One region of the Streptococcus sp. 11273D007BT genome, then DNA from elsewhere that is predicted to be linked to it. Evidence: riboswitches for the same ligand, from Rfam matches in the RefSeq annotation. Region 1 holds a riboswitch; the other holds the start of a gene.

Region 1 (6,048 bases):
CATTACCGTATCCTCTAAAAGCGTTTCTGTTTTTGATGTCACCATTTCTAATGTTCCAAGCACCATCTCTTCGGTTAAGGTTCCTGTATGGACAAATCAGAATGGTCAGGATGATTTGGTTTGGTACACCGCGAACAAACAAGCTAGTGGAACTTATCGAGTAACAGTTGACACTAAAAATCATAAGTCAGAAACTGGTCAGTATCACATTCATGCTTATGGTCAAGCATCAGGTAGTCTTCAGTTACAAGGTTTGACCACGGCAACTTACACTGTCACACCTTCTCAAGCAGACACTGTTAAACAACCAAGTGTGTCAGTTGTGGCAAAAGGTGAAACAGCTTTTGTTGCGACAATCACTAATGTTCCAAGTACCATCTCTTCAGTTAAGGTTCCTGTATGGACAAATCAGAACGGTCAAGATGACTTGGTTTGGTACACAGCGAGCAAACAAGCTAGTGGAACTTATCAGGTAACAGTTGACACTAAAAATCATAAATCTGAAACCGGTCAGTACCACGTTCATTTTTATGGACAAGAAATTGGTCGTAGTCAGTTAGTTGGTTTAGCTGCAAGCACTTATACGGTTCCGACACCAAAACCAAAAGAGACCATGGCAACGACATCTACGGTTAAAGTCAGCACAAGCGACTACCAGAAAGAAAATGGAAAAGTAACTGTTGTCGTAGATGCGGGTACAGAAGCTTCATCGGTTAAACTTGTTCGTGTCGCAGCTTGGTCTGAAAGTAATCAATCTAACTTAAAATGGTACACTGCAACTGAGTCAAAAAATGGGCAGGTTCAGATTACTGTTGATACAGTCAATCATAAGTATATTGATGGAAACTACACGATTCATACCTATATTGATTATCAAGATGGCTCTACAAAAGGATTTAACCTAGGTCAGTATAACCTCCAAGTGCCAAAAGCCAAAGTACAGGTTTCGACAACCTATAAAGGAACAGGTGTCTATGGTGTGACAATTAACCATGTGGTCACTAAGGGAGAAGTGGTCTTTGCAGTTTGGTCTGAAAAAAATGGACAAGACGACTTGAAATGGTATGGTGCAAAAGCAGTTAGCCCAACAACTTATGAAGCAACATTTGATAGTAAGCAGTATGCAGATGCTGGAAATTATATGATTCATGTCTATCAAAAACTAGACGGTAAAATGCAGTTTTTAGCATCAAGTACACAATATGTTGAACGAAATCGTTATGAAATGCCTGTCTATAGCCAACGAGATGGACGTTGGGGAGGTCTTCAATATGGTTTGTTTAACTTGGCAACAGCTGGTTGCGTGCCAACTGCCTTATCAATGGTTTTCTCATCTCTGACTAACCAGGATATCAAACCAACTACGGTTGCTAATTACCTATATCATCAGACCAATCATTTCAACAAATACTTTATAGGAACGTCTAGTCTTGGAATTTTTGAAGCAAGTAAAAATTGGGGCTTAAATACAACCGTATTAAACAGCCAGTCAGCTTTAGAGGATGCTCTAAAAGAAGGGCATTATGTTGTTGCAGCTGTTCAATATAATAAGTTTGTGGCAACAGGGTCTCATGAAATTGTTTTAAAAGGCTACCAAAATGGTCAAACTCTTGTATCAGATCCTTATACAGGAAAAACAGAGTGGTATCCTGTCAGTCGTATTTTTTCAGAAGCAAGTACAGATAAAGATGATACAGCACATAAAGGTAAACCCTTTATTAAAATTACAGATTAGCTTGAGCTAATGGATTATTTATCGTCTTTTAGTTTACTTTTAGCACCAGAAATGAGCCGTAGGCCTAACTGGAGTTAGATAAGGCCAGTTAATGCAGTAATAAAAGAAAAACTAAATGACAATATAAGAAAATAACATCCCCCTCATCAGTAACTAGGTCGTCTAGGTTTTACAAGAGGGGGATTTTTATATAAAAAAACCTTAGAAAGACTAGTTTCTAAGGCGGTTGCGAGTTATTTTTCTTTTAACAGTTGGAAGCTGAGTTGATCTTTGAGTTGTTTGATGAGAACAAATACAAGCGTTAAACTGACTAGGCGATCGAGATAATCGGTTAGGATTTGGACCATGATTAAGCTAGTTGTTAGATTCATCCCCATAGCATGAAAGATTTGAGCTAGAAGACTGGAGCCACTTGAGGTGATGCCTTTAAAAAGGACGACAGTTATACTGGCAGAAATAAGTGTTCCAATTAGAGAGAGTGGGATGGTTAGGATCGCCAATCGTTTGAGCTCTGCTTTTTTTCTAAACATAAAGCCAGCTAGAAAAACGGTCACAATTGCAACGGGAGCATAGTAAATGGCAAAGATATCTGTTGTCAGCCAACTTAATAGGGCACTTAAAATAGCTGTTAAAGCTCCAAGCCATGGTCCAAATAATAGAGCGATAAGAAGACTCCCAACCATGTCAAGATAGATAGGAAGTTTTAAAAAGAGAGCAATGTTGCTGCCGACATAGTTAAGGGCAATTGCAAGGGCGATAAAGATAATAAGATGAGTTTTTTGTCTAGTTTTCATAGAAACCTCCGAGATTAAACTGTAAAATGTCCTGTGAGATGACCTCTTTTGGTTGGTCTAAGATTGTGGTCAAAAAATCTTGCCAAAATCTAAGGGTATCAACCTCTGTTAAGATTTTACTATTGCTGTCTTTTTGATAAAAATGCTGAGCATCAACAATACTTTGTCCCAGTGCGATACCATCTGTGACAATATCAGTGTAGCTGGTAAAACCATGACAAATATTGGGATCAATAAGATAAGCTAGCGCCAGTGGATCATTGATGACACAACCTAAGAGATGTTCATACTTCCAATGAAAGTCGAAGTAAAAGCGAGTGATTTTTTCAATAAAGGAAGTTAGTTCAGAAGGAAACTTTTTTAAGTACTCTAGATGATTTGGGCTAAGAACAATTTTTCGGGTGACATCAAGACCTACCATTTCAACGCATCTTTTAAGGTGCTTGAAAACAAAGTTTGCTGCATGAGGATCGCACCAATAGTTGTATTCTGCCACAGGAGAGCAATTGCCATTTGATTTAAAGTTACCTCCCATGCTGATAAAGCGAGAGCAGTTTTCGCCTAAATCCTTATTTTTTTCTAAGGCTAAAGCGATATTAGTCAGTGGACCTAAAGCTAGAATGGCGGTATCTTGTTTTTGCTTAAAGTAATCTGCTAGATAGTCATCTGCCTTGGTGGTCTCAGGTCTTTTATTACAGTTTCGTTTTAAAAAAGTTTCACCTAAACCATCCATACCATGTGTGTCTTGAGCAGAGATAAAGGGGCGTTTCAGAGGAGTTTCTGCGCCTATATAGATGGGAATGTCTAGTCTATTGACAAGTTCTAAGATGAGGGCACAATTTTCAAATCCAAGCTGACTAGGAACATTTCCGCATACAATGGTAATGGCAACAACTTCTAAATTAGGGTGTTTGAGGGCGTAGATGAGGGCAAGAGCGTCATCAATACCTGGATCACAGTCGATAATAACGTGTTGTTTCGTCATATTTAACCTTTCTAAGATAAAATTAGGGATAATAAAAAGAGAGAATGAACAGTTTAAATAAGGTTCATTCTCTCTCCCAGTACAGCAAAAAGAAATGGAGCGGGTAAAACCCAATACTCCACAAAAACTAGTTTAATCAAAATAATGATGCGACTTAGTTTTTTATTCTGGGAAGTTTTCGAACCAGTCTAGGATCATTGTCCTAATTTATTTGCATAGATATATTTTACTATTAAATCATTCATCTGTAAAGATGAGATTCGTTCGCTAAATCGTGGAAATTTTCTGACGATTTTGTTAAAATAAAGCTATTAAAGTTAAGGAGAATGATATGGTTAAGACAATTCATACAGATCAGGCCCCAAAAGCAATTGGCCCTTATGTTCAAGCGAAAGTGGCAGGTAACTTGCTATTTGCTTCTGGACAAGTTCCTCTCTCTCCAGAAACAGGCGAGATTATCGGTGAAACAATTGAGGAACAAACCAAACAGGTTTTAAAAAATATCTCAGCTATTTTAGAGGAGGCGGGAACAGATTTTGATCATGTGGTCAAGACAACCTGTTTCTTAAGTGACATGAATGATTTTGTTGCGTTTAATAGTGTCTATCAGACAGCTTTTAAAGCTGATTTTCCAGCACGATCAGCAGTAGAGGTGGCAAGATTACCTAAGGATGTCAAGGTAGAGATTGAAGTGATTGCTTATCTAGGTTAAAAGGAGAGAAATCTCCTTTTTATTGTTTTTATGACATAGGTTTCAGGTTAGGAATATGTTATAATGGCAATAGTAGATTAAAAGATAGAAGAGGGGAAGTTTCAATGTCTGAACATCAAATCAATCTTGTGATTGTCACTGGAATGAGTGGAGCAGGAAAAACTGTGGCTATCCAGTCATTTGAGGATTTAGGTTATTTTACAATAGACAATATGCCACCAGCGCTCGTACCGAAATTTTTAGACTTAATTGAGCATGGCAGTGACTATGATAAGGTTGCCTTGGTTGTGGATATGCGCAGTCGTCAATTTTTTTCAGAAATCAATAGTATTTTAGATAAAATTGAAAGTAATGATAACATCAACTTTAAAATTCTCTTTTTGGATGCAACAGATGGTGAATTGGTGTCACGTTATAAAGAAACGCGCCGTAGCCACCCTTTAGCCGCAGATGGACGTGTCTTGGATGGCATTGAGTTGGAACGGGAATTACTAGCTCCTTTGAAAAGCATGAGTCAAAATGTTGTGGATACAACAGAATTGACCCCACGTCATCTAAGAAAAGCCATTACTGAGCAGTTTTCTGCTAAAGAGCAAGTGAATCAATTTCGTATAGAAGTGATGAGCTTTGGCTTTAAATACGGTCTACCTCTAGATGCAGACCTTGTATTTGATGTGCGTTTTCTACCTAACCCTTATTACCAAGTAGAGCTTCGTGAAAAAACAGGACTCGATCAAGAAGTATCGGACTATGTTATGAATCACCCAGAATCAGAAGATTTCTATCAAAACTTAAAAGGCTTGTTGCAGCCGATATTGCCTGGCTATCAAAAAGAAGGAAAATCAGTACTGACCATTGCAATTGGATGTACAGGAGGACAACATCGCAGTGTTGCTTTTGCCAGACGCTTAGCAAATGATTTATCTAAAGATTGGCATGTTAATGAAAGTCATCGTGATAAGGATAGACGTAAGGAAACGGTGAATCGTTCATGAGAAAACCTAAGATAACAATAATAGGTGGCGGAACAGGTATTCCTGTCATTCTTAATAGCCTTCGCCATTTTGATGTGGATTTGACCGCTATTGTCACAGTAGCTGATGATGGAGGGAGTTCGGGTGAACTGCGTAGTGCGATGCAATTAACCCCACCAGGTGATTTGAGAAATGTGTTAGTAGCCATGAGCGACATGCCTAAATTTTATGAGAAAATCTTTCAGTATCGTTTCGCTGAAAATGATGGCGCTTTATCTGGTCATCCTTTGGGAAATCTCATTATTGCAGGTATTTCAGAAATGCAGGGCTCAACTTATAACGCCATGCAGATTTTGACTAAGTTTTTTCATACAACAGGTAAAATCTATCCCTCCAGTGAAAATCCTTTGACCCTCCATGCGATTTTCAAAGATGGTCATGAAGTGGTCGGAGAGAGCCATATTGCTAATTATAAGGGGATGAATGATCATGTTTTTGTGACAAATTCCTATAACGATGATGAGCCTACTGCTAGTCGTAAGGTAGTTGAGGCGATTATGGAAAGTGACATGATTGTGTTAGGACCTGGCTCTTTATTTACCTCGATTTTACCTAATCTTGTGATTAAAGAAATTGGGCAGGCCTTGTTAAAAACCCAAGCAGAAGTTGCTTATGTCTGCAATATTATGACACAATACGGTGAAACTGAGCATTTTACAGATGCAGATCATGTTCGCGTCTTACATGAACACTTAGGACAACCATTTATTGATACAGTTTTAGTCAATATTGAAAAAGTTCCGCAGGCTTACATGGATTCTAATCGTTTTGATGAGTATCTTGTACAG
Region 2 (6,048 bases), 750 kb from region 1:
AAACCTCTTGACTTGGCATTATAGTGAGGATAAGTGGACTTATCGGACGGTATCTTATGTGGGTTTGTTGATTAGTTTGTTGATATGGAGTATGGTTGGTCCTTACGGTCTAGATATTACTCTCTTTATGTTTATTCTTCATGCCTTTGCTTTAGCCATGTTTTTTGGTGGACGGATGCAATTGTCTAAGGAAAAAGCAGAGCAAAAACTGCAGGAGCAAAACGCTTCTATCAATCTCTTGATTGCGGAAAATGAACGTAACCGTATCGGGCAGGATCTTCATGATACTTTGGGCCATGTTTTTGCTACGATGACTATTAAGACAGAACTAGCCTTAAAGCAATTGGATAAAGGAAATCTTATGGCGGTTAAAAAGGAGTTGTCCGATTTAAATGCAACAAGTAGAAAAAGCATGGCTGACGTCAGAACAATTGTCAATCAACTAAAATATAGAAGTCTGGATGAAGAACTAGAGTGCTTACGACAAGTTTTTGAACTAGCAGAGATTGAGCTGGTAATAAAAAAAGATTATGATAGTCAAAACCTCTCTCCAGTCCTTCAATCTAGTCTAACCATGATGGTGCGTGAATTGGCTAATAATGTCATTAAACACGCCTCTGCTCGTCAAGCAAAGCTGAGCCTAGCAGATGAGGGAGACTATTTGATCGTTGAGATGGCAGATGATGGTCAAGGATTTTCTAGTCAAAGTGAGGATGAACTGCAGTCGCTAAAAAATCGGTTGTCCTTAATCAAAGGAGAGGTGGAGGTTTTATCACGCCACAATCCAACTTGTGTGCGTCTCAGCCTTCCTTTTAGAAAGGAGTAGGAGATGAAATTATTGGTAGCAGAAGACCAATCAATGCTGCGTGATGCCCTTTGTCAACTCTTATTGATGGAAGACGATGTTGATGCTGTTTTTCAAGCAGGAAATGGGCAAGAAGCCATTAGCCTCCTAGAAAAAGAAGAGGTAGATGTGGCGATTTTGGATATTGAAATGCCTAAAATGACAGGTCTAGAGGTCTTAGAGTGGATTAGAGAGCATAAAGAGATGAAAGTCGTGATTGTCACAACCTTTAAGCGTACAGGCTACTTTACAAGAGCGCTAAAAGCTCAAGTAGATGCTTATGTCTTAAAAGATCGGTCAACTACGGAGTTGATGACCACTATCCACAAGGTCTTATCTGGTCAGAAAGACTATTCTCCTGAATTGGTTGATGAAATGGCTTTTTCAAGTAATCCCCTCAGTCAAAGAGAAAGAGATGTTCTACAAGGCATTGCACGAGGCTTGTCAAATCAAGACATTGCAAAAGAGTTGTTTTTATCAAATGGTACTGTCAGAAACTACGTTACCAGCCTAATGACAAAACTGGATGCCCATAATCGCACAGATGCTCTCTTGATTGCTCAAGAGAAAAATTGGTTATAAAAATAGACAAAAAGAGGATGGGCGTTCCATCCTCTTTAATGCTTATCCTTGAAAATGAGTAGTTTACTGATGATATAATTTAAAACGATAATTAAAACTTGTGCAAATAAGGTTTCAATCGCATTGACGACCTGTAGATTGTGGTTAACAAATTGTCCGATAATTTGTGGGAATCGCTCAACCAACAGATAAGCTAAAACAAGATCTAAGGCCAGTGTTGAGAGTCGTGCTACAAAAAACTTGACAAATCGCCCCATCCAGCCTGTTCTAACTTGGTTAAAGACAAAATAGTCGTTGGTGAAAAATGCAAAGACAACAGCGGTTATATTTGCAATAACGGCTGAAAGAGTAGCTTGATGTGTGATAGCAAAGAAAGCCATGCGTGTTACCATATAGACGAGGGTTGCTAGAACTCCAAAAAAGAGATATTTAAAAACTTCACTAGATATAAATTTTTTCATAAGGATACTATATCAAAAAAATAAAAAATATGCTATACTAGAAAACGTTGCTAGAGCAACCCTTGGTGCTTATTTCCCTTTCACCAAGCATATTAGACGCGGCATGACCGCTAAAGGAGAATTATGAAATTATCAGTAAAAGATCTCACTCAGATTGCCATTGTGGCTGCACTTTATGTTGTATTGACCGTGACGCCTCCTTTAAACGCTATTAGTTATGGAGCATATCAGTTTCGTGTATCTGAGATGTTAAACTTCCTTGCTTTTTATCATCGTAAGTATATTATTGCAGTGACTCTAGGCTGTATGATTGCCAACTTTTTTACCTATGGTTGGTTAGATGTCTTTGTCGGAGGAGGGTCAACGCTATTGTTTGTGACCTTGGGAGTCTATCTTTTTGGACGCTATCGTCAAGAACAATTGTTTAGTGGCTTACTTAACAAAGCCTTTGTTTACTTTTCTTTCTTTTTTGCAGCTTCTATGTTTACCATAGCCTTGGAGTTAAAAGTGATTGCAGGTCTTCCTTTTCTTTTGACTTGGTTTACCACTGCGATAGGAGAGTTAGCTTCACTTTTGATTGGTGCTATAGTGATTGAAAAATTATCTCAACGAATTGATTTTGAGGCTTAAAATTCGCTAAAAAACTTCCAAATTTGGAAGTCTTTTTTATTTTGAAACGGTAAAATATGTTAAAATAAAAGATATGAAGAATCAAATGAAAAAATTGGTGGACCGCTTAAATCAGTACGCCAAAGAATACTATACACTTGACAAGCCCACCGTTTCTGATGCGCAATATGATCAGTTGTATCGTGAATTGGTAGCCTTGGAAGAAGCTTATCCTGATGAGATTTTGCCAGATAGTCCGACTCACCGAGTAGGAGGGCTTGTCTTAGAGGGCTTTAGAAAACATGAACACCTCTATCCTCTGTTTTCATTGCAGGATGCTTTTTCGCGTGACGAATTAGAGGCATTTGATCAAAGGGTGAAAAAAGAATTTCCAAAGGCATCTTACTTAGCCGAATTAAAAATTGATGGTCTATCGATTTCTTTGACCTATACTTCGGGAGTTCTAAGCGTAGGTGCAACACGGGGAGATGGTCGTGTGGGTGAGGACATTACAGAAAACTTAAAACGTGTTCGTGATATTCCTCTTACTCTGACTGAGCCGATCGATATCACTGTACGCGGGGAGTGTTATTTGCCAAAAGCTTCTTTTGATAAGATTAACTTAGAGCGTCAAGCCAATGGTGAGGCGGAGTTTGCCAACCCAAGGAACGCTGCAGCAGGGACACTTCGTCAGCTAGATACAGGAGTAGTGGCTAAAAGAAATCTGGCAACTTTCTTGTACCAAGAGGCAGGACCTACAGATCAAGTTAGCCAAGAAAGTGTTTTGCAGCAATTTGAACACTTAGGATTTGAGGTTAATCCTACTCGTCTTGTTTCATCGAATATGGCTGACATTTGGGCCTTTATCCAAGATATTCAAAACAAACGAGATCAACTGCCTTACGATATTGACGGCATCGTGATTAAAGTAAATGACTTAGCTATGCAAGAGGAGCTAGGATTTACTGTTAAAGCACCACGTTGGGCCGTAGCTTATAAATTTCCTGCTGAAGAAAAGGAAGCAGAAATCTTATCAGTGGATTGGACTGTTGGACGAACAGGTGTTGTCACACCGACCGCCAATCTTACGCCAGTACAGTTAGCAGGGACAACAGTAAGTCGTGCCACGCTACACAATGTGGATTATATTGCAGAAAAAGATATCCGCATCGGAGATACGGTAGTGGTGTATAAAGCAGGCGATATTATCCCAGCAGTTTTAAATGTGGTCATGTCTAAGCGTGCTCAACAAGAACCCATGTTGATTCCGCAACAATGTCCATCTTGTCAAAGTCAGCTACAACATTATGATGATGAGGTCGCTCTACGCTGTATTAACCCACTTTGTCCTAGTCAAATTTTAGCACGTCTAGAACATTTTGCTAGTCGAGATGCGATGAATATCGTTGGTTTAGGCCCATCAGTAATGGAAAAACTTTATCAAGCTGGTTTGATTCATGATGTGGCAGACCTTTATCAATTAAAAGTTGAAGATTTCTTGCAACTAGATGGTGTCAAGGAAAAATCTGCTCAGAAGTTTTATGATGCGATTCAATCTTCTAAAGCAAATTCTGCTGAAAAGTTATTATTTGGTTTAGGGATTCGCCATGTTGGTGCTAAGGTCAGTAAGCAACTTTTGGAGGAATTTGGCTCTATTTCAGTACTGGTTCAAGCTGAGAAAGAAAAGATTGCTGAAATTGATGGTTTAGGGATGGCTGTTGCGGAGTCTTTAGCAACTTATTTTGCAACACAAGGTAGTCAAACACTCTTAGAAGAACTAGAAGAAGTAGGGGTTAATCTCACTTACTTAGGGCAAAAAGTAGCCAGTGATGCCATGCTTTCAGGTTTAACCGTTGTCTTGACTGGGAAGTTGACCACACTAAAAAGAAGTGAAGCTAAGGACAAACTAGAACGTTTAGGAGCTAAGGTCACGTCTAGTGTTTCTAAAAAGACAGACCTTTTAGTAGCAGGGATAGATGCTGGTTCAAAGCTTGAAAAAGCACAGGGGCTCGGCATTGAGATTCGTGATGAATCATGGTTAGCAAGTCTTTAAGTATCGAGGAAAATAAATGAAAAAACATAGATTACGTGCTCGTTTGATTTATAACCCAACATCGGGCAAGGAATTGATGAAAAAAAGTGTGGCAGATGTTTTAGATATTTTGGAAAGCTTTGGTTATGAATCCTCTGCTTTTCAGACAACTCCTGAACCTCATTCAGCTATGAAAGAGGCTAAGCGTGCGGGCTTAGCTGGTTTTGATTTAGTCATTGCAGCTGGTGGTGACGGAACAATTAATGAAGTGGTTTCTGGTATCGCTCCTTTGAAAAAGCGGCCAAAAATGGCTATTATTCCAATGGGAACAACTAATGATTTTGCCCGTGCTTTAAAGGTTCCAAGGGGGAATCCTATTGAAGCTGCAAAATTGATTGGGAAACAACAAACTATTTTAATGGATATTGGTCAGACAGATCGAGGAAAATATTTTATTAATATTGCTGCGGCAGGCAGTTTGACAGAGCTAACCTATAGCGTTCCTAGTCAGCTTAAAAGTGTATTTGGCTATTTAGCTTATTTGGTTAAAGGGGCAGAACTCTTGCCTAGGGTACAAAATGTACCTGTCAAAATTTTTCATGACCATGGTGTTGTTGAAGATGAAGTCTCTATGATTTTTGTGGCCTTGACAAATTCAGTAGGGGGATTTGAAACCATTGCTCCTGATGCTAAATTAGATGATGGAAAGTTCACTTTAATTCTAGTAAAAACTGCTAACCTGATTGAACTGACCCATATCATTGGTTTGATGTTAAATGGTGGACGACATATTAGTCATAGTAAATTAGAATATATTAAGACATCTTATTTGAGGATTGAACCACAGGATCCAAAAGCACGTCGTCTAATGATTAATTTAGATGGTGAGTATGGAGGAGATGCACCTGTTGAATTAAGAAATTTAAATAATCATATCGAATTTATCGCCAATACCGATGAGATTGCTGATGATGCAATTACTCTAGATACAGAGGAATTAGCAATGGAGGCGATTGCACAAAAATTTGTTCGTGAAGTCGAATATTTGGATGAAAAGATGGAGATGAAAGAGGTTGATGAGGATGGAAAACCAAGTAATACTACACTATCATAGCCAATCAGGCTCGTACTTTGATTATAGTGTCTGGCAGTGGATAGAAGGTGAAAATGGGTGGGATAGCCATTTTGCCCGCTTTGATTCTTTTGGGATTGTTGCTAACCTTTCTTATCCAGCACAGCATCATTTAAGCGATGTTTATTTGATGGTGAAAAATTCAGATTGGTCAAAAAAAACACAGGATTATTGTATCCATAGAGATTATGGGATTGCAAAGGCTGAGGTTTGGATTGTTGAGGGGGATGATACTGTTTATTATTCCAGGCAAGCGGCGGTAACCAGTCATCATTATCGTTTTCGTCAACCACATGCTTTTGATATGGCCTTACACAGCTATCGATTTGATCGTAAATGGGGCTATTCGGGATGGCTAGGGTTTTCTTATCAGAAGGAACAGACGGAA

The links. Region 1 has a riboswitch for preQ1 ahead of ACEE75_RS07635 (nucleoside hydrolase). Riboswitches for the same ligand answer to the same signal wherever they lie in the genome.
Region 2: another riboswitch for preQ1. It lies ahead of ACEE75_RS03885 (QueT transporter family protein); the one in region 1 lies ahead of ACEE75_RS07635 (nucleoside hydrolase).

The regions. Positions count from the first base shown of each region.
Region 1 covers NZ_JBPWPE010000001.1:1,491,898-1,497,945, reverse strand. Annotated here, with positions in the region: gene ACEE75_RS07645 (GBS Bsp-like repeat-containing protein) at 1-1,735, shown strand, start outside; gene ACEE75_RS07640 (ECF transporter S component) at 1,969-2,529, opposite strand; gene ACEE75_RS07635 (nucleoside hydrolase) at 2,519-3,514, opposite strand; PreQ1 riboswitch class I at 3,663-3,707, opposite strand; gene ACEE75_RS07630 (RidA family protein) at 3,846-4,226, shown strand; gene rapZ (RNase adapter RapZ) at 4,331-5,221, shown strand; gene ACEE75_RS07620 (YvcK family protein) at 5,218-6,048, shown strand, end outside.
Region 2 covers NZ_JBPWPE010000001.1:740,061-746,108, forward strand. Annotated here, with positions in the region: gene ACEE75_RS03870 (sensor histidine kinase) at 1-826, shown strand, start outside; gene ACEE75_RS03875 (response regulator) at 830-1,426, shown strand; gene ACEE75_RS03880 (GtrA family protein) at 1,462-1,887, opposite strand; PreQ1 riboswitch class II at 1,916-2,013, shown strand; gene ACEE75_RS03885 (QueT transporter family protein) at 2,008-2,517, shown strand; gene ligA (NAD-dependent DNA ligase LigA) at 2,591-4,549, shown strand; gene ACEE75_RS03895 (diacylglycerol kinase family lipid kinase) at 4,566-5,642, shown strand; gene pulA (type I pullulanase) at 5,611-6,048, shown strand, end outside.